DNA from 3 places in the Halobacillus sp. 12SKB genome. Region 1 is predicted to be linked to each of the others. Evidence: riboswitches for the same ligand, from Rfam matches in the RefSeq annotation. Region 1 holds a riboswitch; each other region holds the start of a gene.

Region 1 (3,275 bases):
CCTCCTCACGTAAAGAAAAATGATTGGTCGGTCCGCTTCCTTTTCCTAAGTCGAAGGAGTGGCGAATCGCTTCTGTTACAAAGTATTTGGCTTCTTTAACGGCTTGTGGCAACGCGTGTCCCTGGCTCAGGTAAGCCGTAATGGCTGCTGAATACGTACACCCTGTGCCATGCGTATTCGAAGAATCAATACGTTCGGATTCAAATTCATAGACACGCCCCCCATCATATAAAAAATCAACCGCTCTTCCATTGAGATGGCCCCCTTTGACAAGGGCCGCATCCGCACCTAATTCTTTCACAATTACTTCGGCCGCTTCTTTCATATCTGCTTCTGTTTCAATTTCCCCTCCAACAAGCACTTCCGTTTCCGGAATGTTGGGAGTGACGAGCGATGTCTTTGGTACAAGATATTCTTTCAAAAAGCGCTGGTCTTCTTTTTCAATCAACGGGTCGCCACTCTGGGCAACCATGACAGGGTCCATGACGTAAGGAGCATCCACCTCATCCAACCATTCACTAATGACTCTCATCATTTTCTTGTTGGCAATCATTCCTGTTTTCAGTGCATGAACAGGCATGTCTTCAGAAATTGCTTTCAGTTGACTCATAATAAAATTTTCCGGGAGGTGGTGGACATCCTTCACACCTGTCGTATTTTGAGCAACAACCGAGGTCACAACACTCATGCCATAACTCTTCAGCTCCTGGAACGTTTTCAAGTCTGCTTGAATACCTGCACCCCCGCTCGGATCTGTTCCGGCGATCGTCAACGCACATGATACATTCGTCATCTCACACCCTCCTTTTCACAAGGCCATTGCTCTTGAGTGTAAGCCATATCCCAAAAGGCGTATTCCAGCTGACAACTTTTTCGGAAGGCTGCCCTCATACGGTGCTCTTCCGGTTCAGACGCTTGTTCAGCACACTGATCAAGCCGTTCACATAACACCGCCGTCAGACTCTTCACTTCCGTATTGGCATAAAACTCAATCCACGGGAGGTAGGGATGATCAGGTTCTGGATGATAGGTGTTCATCAGCTCCACCCCGATTTCATAATAGGTCCAAGGACACGGGAGCAAAGCTGCTAATATTTCTCCGATGCCTCCTTGATAGGCATGGAAAAGCATATGTTTGATATAGTGGTCAGCGGTCGGCGGCAATGGATACCCTTGCAGTTTTTCATAAGGAACGCCAATCTGTTCGCAAAAGTTGTTGTGAGGGTGAACTTCACTGTTTAATACAAAATCGATTTGTTCATTAAACAATTGAATGTCTTCCCTGCCCGGAGACTTGGAAATTGCGATTCCATAGACATGCATAAAGGCATTCAGATACTCATAATCAGCTTTAATATAGTGAATCAAGGCTTCTTTTGGAACCTCTCCTTTCCCGATGCCCTGGATAAAGGGATGGGAGAAGATTTTTTGATAGATATCCTGATTTTCTTTTCTTAATTGATTGGAAAAAGACATGATAGAGCCTCCTATTATTCTTGGAAGCTACTAGAGGACAGAAGGGGATTCTTACTACTTCCCTCCGCCGGCATGACCCGGATCAGGTATTGAGGGACCAAGGAATGTCTCCTTATCTCAGCGATTACTCGCGCCCCTAGCAGTTTCCGTGTATTATGGTTGTAAGATCATGTTTTCAACTTTCACTCGTGATAAAATGAAGATAGCAATCAAAGCCCCCGAGACACTGCTTACGACAAAAGAAGGAACAAACGCGAAAACACCAGCTGTACTTCCCATTAAGACGTGTGCAATCGGTACAGCTGCCAAAGCCCCGATGACTCCAGTGCCTAGAACTTCACCAATCACCGCAGACCTTTTTCTTTCATACATTCGGTAACAAAGCCCTGCCAACAATGCACCAAACATTCCGCCCGGAAAAGCAAGAAAGGTGCCGAGACCTAATAACAAACGTAAGAGCCCGATGACAAAAGCAATCATGACCGCCGGGACGGGTCCAAGCACCACCGCCGCGATCACATTAACCGCATGCTGAACAGGATAAGCTTTCGCTATTCCAGCCGGAAACCAGAGAAATTGAGCCCCAAGCGTACCAATGGCAACAAGCACAGCCATCGTTGTGATTAATTTTGTGTTTCTCATTATTCACCACCTTCCGTACAGGAGCTGAATGGGTCCATATAAAAAAGCCAGATCCTTAGAGGACCTGGCCTGGTATGCAGTAAGTCGATACACGTATCGTCTGACTACTTCCCTCCGCTGGCATTAACCAGATCAGGTTCGTAAGAGTCAGAAAGCTTGCTCGCTTTCCTCTCAGCCCATTCAGGCTCCCCTAGTAGTTTCATAAACTTATTCGCTTGGTGATTTTCATCATAACAAAGTTGGATGTTTCTGTCATGTGAAACTTTTCCTCCCGTTCAAACGTCAACATTAATAGATAAGGAGTGTGGGAATGATGAAAATAAGGTGGATGCTTGGTATGTTCATAGTTTTCTCTTTATCCCTTACTGCATGTGGGCTTTCAGAGACAAAAGAAGTAGACCAGAATGAAGTGGAAGCAGAAGCCTCCGATCCGGTCATGAGCGGGTTTGTCATGGAGCAGGATGAGGACAGTATCCTGGTTGTCACGCCGATGGATGATGGATCAGGCGAAGAAGGACGGGCCATGTGGGTATCTAATGCCCCTGAAGGCCTATGGGTCGGCAAACAGGTCGAGGTCTGGGTAGACGGGGATATCGCTGAGTCCTACCCTGAACAAGCCACCGCTGAAAAAGTCCAGGAACTTGAAATGAGTGAAGTCCAGGGAGCAGATTTAAAAGCTTCTGAAGCTCTTTCTACTGCATTATCTGAAAAAGAACCAGAAAAGGCCGATGTGCTGATTGTTTCTCTGCTTTCTTTTGATGAAGAATCCGACCAGTGGACCGTCAAGCTGGATCGACGCGGGACAAATGAGGGCGAATGGAAAACGACCGTCAAAGATGAAAAATAGAGCGCTATCCCGAGGGAGCGCTCTATGCATCGACTTTTTTCAAAAGCCATAACCTTACGCTGAGCTCCAGCAAAAAGAGGTCATCAGCATTGAGAAGAGACAGCCCGGTCAAATGTTCAATGTTTCTCAATCTGTGCAGCAAAGATTGCCGGTGCAAATTCAGCGCACGAGCCGTCTGGCTGACATTGCTATTGTATTTATTGTAGACCATAAACGTATGAATCAGTTCTGTCTGCCGCTTCTGATCATAATCAATCAGCTTTTCTAATGTATCTGAAACAATCGCTCCGATTTCTTCTTCGTGGGACAG
Region 2 (3,275 bases), 1.5 Mb from region 1:
TGAAAATTAATATGGATGTTCCGCAAAATCGATTTCCAATGCACATTCTCTGTTTTCAACAACACCTTACCAGCAGATTCCGCAGGAGGATTCTCTGGGAAAGCAACAGCCGGCATTTCTCCGATGTGAAGCGGGTAGGGAGGCGTCCATTCCTGTTCCAGAGCTGTCCTTGTAGCATAAGGAAGCTGGATGCCCATCTCATGAATGTCCCGGGCGTAGGTTTTCAAATGGTCGTGAAGCGGACCATCGTAGGCGAGCTCCCCACCTTCATTAATGATGAGGACCCGATCCAACAAGTCCAGCCAGCCTTCCAGCTTATGTTCGATGACAAGCAGGGTGAAAGAGAGCTCCTTTTTCAACCTCTTCAAAAGCTGGATGAATTCCTTCCTCGCCACCGGATCCAAATTCGCCGTCGGTTCATCGAGGATCAACACCTCAGGTTCCATCGCGAGAATGCAGGCAAGGGCGACTTTCTGCTTCTGCCCGCCGGAGAGGCTGGAGATGTTCTCCGTTTTGAAAGCTTCCATTCCGACCGATCGTAAAGCCCTATCCACTTTTTCCACCATCAACGCATAAGGGGTATTCAAGTTCTCAAGCCCGAAGGCCACTTCATCCTCAACAGTGATCATGCAGAACTGCGTCTCCGGATCCTGGAAAACGACGCCGACGTTCTGTGCCATTTCACCAGCGGGGTAGGAGTCGGTCCTCCGTCCTTTCACATGGATTTCTCCCTCCATGGAACCGTCGAGTTCTCTCGGATAGAGTCCATTCAGGCAGTGGGTGAGGGAGCTTTTCCCCGACCCGCTCGGACCGAGGATCAGCATGCTTTCTCCTTCATCGATGGAAAAATTCAGCCGGGACAGCACAGGCTTTCGCCTTTCCTCATAATGAAGGGTGAGGTCCTCGACGCGTATCACTTCCTGACTCATGCCGCATGCTTCCTTCGGTGTTCTTTTCCGAGAGCGAAGCTTGAGAGGACACCCGTTTTCGCTAAGGCGTCACTGAGCGCTTTGCCTGCGACACCTGAAATGATGGCGCCGCTGATGATGCGGGCGATGAACATGGCGGCGACGTACCCGGTACTGAGTGCTGCATAACCGGATAGGAAGTAACCCCAGACGAAGCTGAACACAGCGGCCATTACACCGGCAAGCATGAGGGTGAACAGGTCATAACGCTTGTACCTCGTCATCGCGAAGGCCGATTCTGCGCCGAGCCCCTGGATCATCCCTGAAACAAGAAGCATCGGGCCGACCGCATTGCCGAGCAGCACTTCGACCGCGGCCGCAATCGTTTCCGATAAAAACGCGGCACCGGGTTTGCGGATGATGTAAGCCGCGATGATCGATACGATGAACCAGATGCCGAAGATGAGGTCATAGCCGATCGGTCCGAAAAAGCCGACGAGGATTTTCCCGACCGGAAGGAAGGCCAGGTACACGACCGCAAAGACGACAGAAAGGACGGACATGACGACGATTTCTTTCAGTTTCCAGCTGTTCATGAGCGATCATCCTTATGGGAAGGGCTGTTGGCAGAGACCGTCACGGTCATCACCGTATGCGATGAGCCGCTCGCTTCCGTTTCCCTGAACACATCCTCAAGCCCTGTGAAAATGTCGCGCGTATCCCCGTCGAGACGGGTCGAGTAGTGCGCAGGCGTGACTTCAACGCCTTTTTCTTTCATCGCTTGTATCTGACGGTAGATCGTGTCCATATAATCGCCGCCACCCATCGGATACAGAGAGAACTTCGCCGCAATCCGCTGTTCGATTTCCCTGGATTGTGGTTTGTTCAACCGTTCCTCCGACTCATCCATATGGACATCGCCGGAAGAATCCCCCGGGCAGCCAATGGAAAACGTTCCTTGAAAAGCGACATGGACACCCGTTTTCGCGATATGTAATAAAATCGCTTCGGTGACATCGAAGACATGTTCCATCCGGCCACGCACGGTCGTCGTGACGTCATCCGTCTTCATCCACACTTTCGAGCTGTCCACCTCACGTAAGCTCGCTTTGATGTAATCCACGAAATTGTCTGCCATCGGGTGTACGGAAAAAGAGCACCCCGCGATTCTTGATGTTCCACATTGATGATCCATTTCGAATTCCTCCTTTTTTGAGCACAAAAAAACTGCATCCCACGGGAATGCAGTCTACCACTCATAAAGGAAGAACCAGTCTGGTCCTTGTGAATGACGACCGCACTTCCCCACGCTAGTATTATCTAGTTCGGGTTCCAAGGGTCGGAAATTTTCCTCTCAGCCGCTTCAAGCAGCTCCCCCAGTGCAAAACGCGTATGCAGTTCTTGTACGTTGCTTCCATCGTAGCCGAGAGTCATAGATTTGTAAACCATCTTTTGCTAGAAAATAAAAGGACCGGTTCGCTCAAAAGCGGATCCGGTCCATGCCTTATGCTTTTGACAAGCGTAATTTCATCACGTTCTGATCTATGAAACAATCAATATACGGTACGCGTTCATAAGGATAATAAGTGACGGAGGTCGGCGTCACATCCATTAGTTGATAAAGGTCCTCTGTTGAAGCCACATCATTCAACACCAATTGGACGTCTTCACCAGTCAACGAGGAGAACTTGGCCGAAGTGTAACCTTCATTTTTCATAAATTGGAGTAGATCCATTGTAGTCTCCTTATTATCTGACCTTGAACCTTACATTTTCCCTGAATAGCATTAGTTGAAACATAAATCTACAGAAATCAATTAGCGGCAACTCTCTAACTGTTATTCTACTATAATAAGGTGCAGGAAGGAAGCAAATAATTTCGACAATAAACCAGGTGCTTCGTCGCGCCTTGTCGCATCAATAATAAGGGGAAATCATCAAGTAGACGATGACGCCGGTGAGACTGACATACAGCCATAACGGCATCGTCCATCGCGCGATTTTCCGGTGCTTGTCCACCTTCATCGCAAGCCCGCGGAACAATGTAAGCAGGGCAAGAGGCACGATGAGTGCAGCCAGTACGATATGGGTGATCAAGATGAAATAATAGATCCCTGCGACAATCCCTTCACCGCCGAACGATGTCGACTCCGCCATCGAATGGTACGTCAAGTACGAAACGAGGAAAAGAGCCGTCGACGTGAAAGCAGCGAAAATGAAACGCTTGTGCCACTTGACGTTTTTCCTGATGATCATGAACAAGGCAGCAAGCAGGAAAACGAACGTAAAGGAATTCAAGACGGCATTCAGGAGGGGAAGGAGTTTAATATTGAATCCAAGATCCCCGTCCACTTTCGGTAAAAACAAT
Region 3 (3,275 bases), 2.3 Mb from region 1:
TGAAGTATGATAAGCAATCGTGACACTTAAAATAGCAATAATAATGACGATGATCCAAAACCACTTGCTTTTTCCAATCCGTTTTAAACGGTTCATTATGTAGCCTCCTCAACTAGAGTGCTTATTTTATTTTCACTATAATGCCCCGTTTCAAACCTTGATCTCAGAAAAAAATAAATAAAACGCCATTTATTGAGATGTTTCGAAGTTCGTTTGCTGTGCTGAGAGCCAGGGGTGGCAGGGAAGCAACTCGCTTTCCTGCGGGGATGACGGCAAGCCTCCTCGGACTTCGTCCTGTGGGGTCTTGCCAGTCCATCCATTCCCGCGGGAGTCTCGCAGCTTCCCAACCACCCCATTCGATGGATGAGTGAAACGAACCTCTTTACCATGTATGATTGTCTCTCGCAATTCCTTATCTATAGTAAAGGGCACTCTATAGAAGGATTTTATATCCAGAATAACGGCTTTGAAAATTCATACTTCTCCTTCCTTGATAGAAAAGCTTCTTATTCCAGAAGTGGTTTCGAGAATCTTCCATGGAAAGGGGCGGAGGGGAAGGGCGAGACTCCTGCGGGGAAAAAGTGCAGGGTGAGACCCCGCAGGACGCAGTCCGAGGAGGCTCACCGCGCTCCCGCGGAAAGCGAGCTATTCCCCGCAGCCCCATCCACTCAACAAAAATCTCGAAACTGAGTCTTAAAGAACAATAACAAAAGAAAGAAAAAATCCCCCTCTCGATGATCCGACATGGAGAGGGGGATTTTTGTTAATGGCTTAATAGTTTTGGTCGTTTTACAAATAGGAGACTAACGACGATACTGCTTAGGATGAACGCGGGCAGCATGTATCCGCCATTATAGACGAGGGAATACAACCAGACCGGCTGGCCTTCCGGGGCGAACTCGCCGTAAAAAACGATGCCTGCGAAAAAGTGTCCGAAAAAGCGCAGCACACTTCCAATCAGGCAGCCGGCGATGATCCATCCGACCAATCGACGGGACTCTTTCGATTTGATCGCCTTCCATAGCGGTTTCGCCACTAAACCTGCCCCTCCAATCACAGCAAAGGCAACAACATAGTCCAGAAATGCCTGGAGAGGGGTCATAATATAGGCGCCTGTCATGATTTGGTAGATTCCCAGCAGCAAACCGGTGGTGACGCCCCCTTTTAAGCCCCAGCGAAAGGCCATGATAAACACAGGGACCATCGCAAAGGATACCGATCCTCCCTGCGCCCACAGTTTAAAAGATAAAAACGGGATGATATCCAACAACAATGCGAGTGCTGAAAAAATCGCAACTTCTACGAGAAATAAAACGCGACGATTTCTCATTTCAACATTCCTCCTAAAAAAAGACACAAAAAAAGCAACGCCAAATAGGGAAGCTTCCTGATGGAGGAGTCCCAATTCTGCATTGCACCATCAAAAAAGCCGCCATCCCTACGCCAGTGCTAACTGACAGGTTCGAAGGGTCAGAACGAAATGTTCACTCTCAGCCGGAGGCTCCCCTTGAAGGCTTTATACCGTTTACTTTTCTTGATTTGTCTCTATTATAATAAACTTTTTACTAGATTACAAAACCTTTTCTATTTCCCGGGCAATCACTTTGTGTTCGTGTACATTTGGAAAAATTCCAGCGTACGCTCGATGATCATATCCTTGTCATGATCAAGGGTAGCCACATGGTAACTGTTTTCCAGATGGATAATCTCCTTGTGTTCAGAAAACACCGATTCGAAAATGACTTCTGAATTGTGAGGTGGAACGACGTGATCCTCATCCGATACGAAAATCATGATCGGACAGTGGATTTCGTCAAGCCTGTCCTTCACTTTACCCATCAACGTGACGAGCTCGCCGATCGATTTCACTGGTGTGCGGTCATACGCAAGTTCAACGGTTTCCGGATCCTTGATATCCGAGCCGATGGCATCAATGAAGCGTTCGTCCATTCCCTGACTATTTTCAAGTGCGGGTATATCGATAGCCGCATTGATCGGAATGACGCCTTCAATATCCCGATGCTCACTCGCCATATATAATGCAAGGGTTCCCCCCATCGATAACCCGACGACAAAAATTTTCGAACACCTTTCTTTCAACCAGTTGTATGCTTCTTCTACGGACTGCACCCAGTCCTGATGAGAGGACGATTCCATGTCCTCCGGGGTCGTTCCGTGCCCTATCAATCGCGGACAGCTGACGGTGTAACCTGACCTTGCATACGCTTCGACTAACGGCTTCATGCTCTGTGTTGTTCCAGTAAACCCATGAGAGACAAGAATGCCGACTTCATTACCCTCGAAGCGCATCTCCTCCGCTCCATGCATCACTTTTTCCATTCAACCCCACTCCTTTGGCTTTCTCTTTTCCAAGAATTTTTTGTAACACCGTCTTTTCCAGCCACTTCCACGGCAGCAAACGTTTGAACCACACATTCGCCCGAACTCCGGGACCTATGGGATAGCGGAGTTTCACAAGCGTTTCTTTTTCCATCAGTCCGGTCATCAGATCAGACACGTCCTCGGGGTTGCCGTGGGATTCACTGTTCAAAGCATTCCACAACCCTTTTATGTAATCGGCGTAAGGAGATTCAGGGTCCTGGACTTCTTCCGGCATTTCAAGCCCTGTCGACCAAATATTGGTCTGATAAGATCCTGGCTCGATCAGCGCGACATCGATCCCGAACGGTTTCACTTCGAAACGGAGACTTTCCGATAATCCCTCCAATGCGTGTTTGGATGAAACATAGGCAGATAAGCCAGGAAAACCGATCAGTCCGCTCACACTGCTGACATTTAAAATCTTCCCACTTCCCTGTGCACGCATCAGTGGCAGAACCGCTTTCGTAACGGCGATCACACCAAAGACATTCGTATCAAACTGCTTCCGGTAGGTTTCAAGCGGCACCTGTTCAAGAAATCCACCCACCGCATAGCCCGCGTTATTCACGAGGACATCCAGCCTTTCCAGCGTGTTCACTTTTTCTGAAAAACGCGCGATGGACTGTTCGTCCGTCACATCCAACGGCCACACTTCGATCCGGCTACGTACTTCTTCATCAAGTGTTTCGTAGGCGGCGGCCTTTTCTACATTTCTCATCGTGGCGATGACACGAAAGCCTTTTTCGGCACATTTCACAGCTGTATGAAAACCGAATCCACTGGATGCTCCTGTAATGAGTACGGTTTGTTTCATAATCTGACTCCCCCTTGTGCTAATCGTTACCCCATATCATTCGCTGTCACACCCTTATTCTCCTCTTTCTCGGAAACCT

What was found. Region 1 has a riboswitch for thiamine pyrophosphate ahead of tenA (thiaminase II). Riboswitches for the same ligand answer to the same signal wherever they lie in the genome.
Region 2: linked by a shared signal. The riboswitch ahead of ACQ4XT_RS13880 (YkoF family thiamine/hydroxymethylpyrimidine-binding protein) and the one ahead of tenA (thiaminase II) in region 1 are both predicted to bind thiamine pyrophosphate.
Region 3: linked by a shared signal. The riboswitch ahead of thiT (energy-coupled thiamine transporter ThiT) and the one ahead of tenA (thiaminase II) in region 1 are both predicted to bind thiamine pyrophosphate.

What each region holds. Positions count from the first base shown of each region.
Region 1 covers NZ_JBRFWR010000001.1:1,306,867-1,310,141, reverse strand. The annotation lists gene thiD (bifunctional hydroxymethylpyrimidine kinase/phosphomethylpyrimidine kinase) at 1-793, opposite strand, end outside; gene tenA (thiaminase II) at 790-1,476, opposite strand; TPP riboswitch at 1,519-1,624, opposite strand; gene thiW (energy coupling factor transporter S component ThiW) at 1,630-2,118, opposite strand; TPP riboswitch at 2,211-2,320, opposite strand; gene ACQ4XT_RS06475 (DUF3221 domain-containing protein) at 2,432-2,965, shown strand; gene ACQ4XT_RS06470 (PucR family transcriptional regulator) at 2,988-3,275, opposite strand, start outside.
Region 2 covers NZ_JBRFWR010000001.1:2,796,132-2,799,406, forward strand. The annotation lists gene ACQ4XT_RS13870 (ABC transporter ATP-binding protein) at 1-929, opposite strand, end outside; gene ACQ4XT_RS13875 (ECF transporter S component) at 926-1,504, opposite strand; gene ACQ4XT_RS13880 (YkoF family thiamine/hydroxymethylpyrimidine-binding protein) at 1,501-2,103, opposite strand; TPP riboswitch at 2,194-2,296, opposite strand; gene ACQ4XT_RS13885 (hypothetical protein) at 2,413-2,643, opposite strand; gene ACQ4XT_RS13890 (DUF420 domain-containing protein) at 2,825-3,275, opposite strand, start outside.
Region 3 covers NZ_JBRFWR010000001.1:3,572,625-3,575,899, forward strand. The annotation lists gene ACQ4XT_RS17800 (phospholipase D family protein) at 1-96, opposite strand, end outside; gene thiT (energy-coupled thiamine transporter ThiT) at 764-1,330, opposite strand; TPP riboswitch at 1,419-1,518, opposite strand; gene ACQ4XT_RS17810 (alpha/beta hydrolase) at 1,600-2,340, opposite strand; gene ACQ4XT_RS17815 (SDR family oxidoreductase) at 2,294-3,199, opposite strand.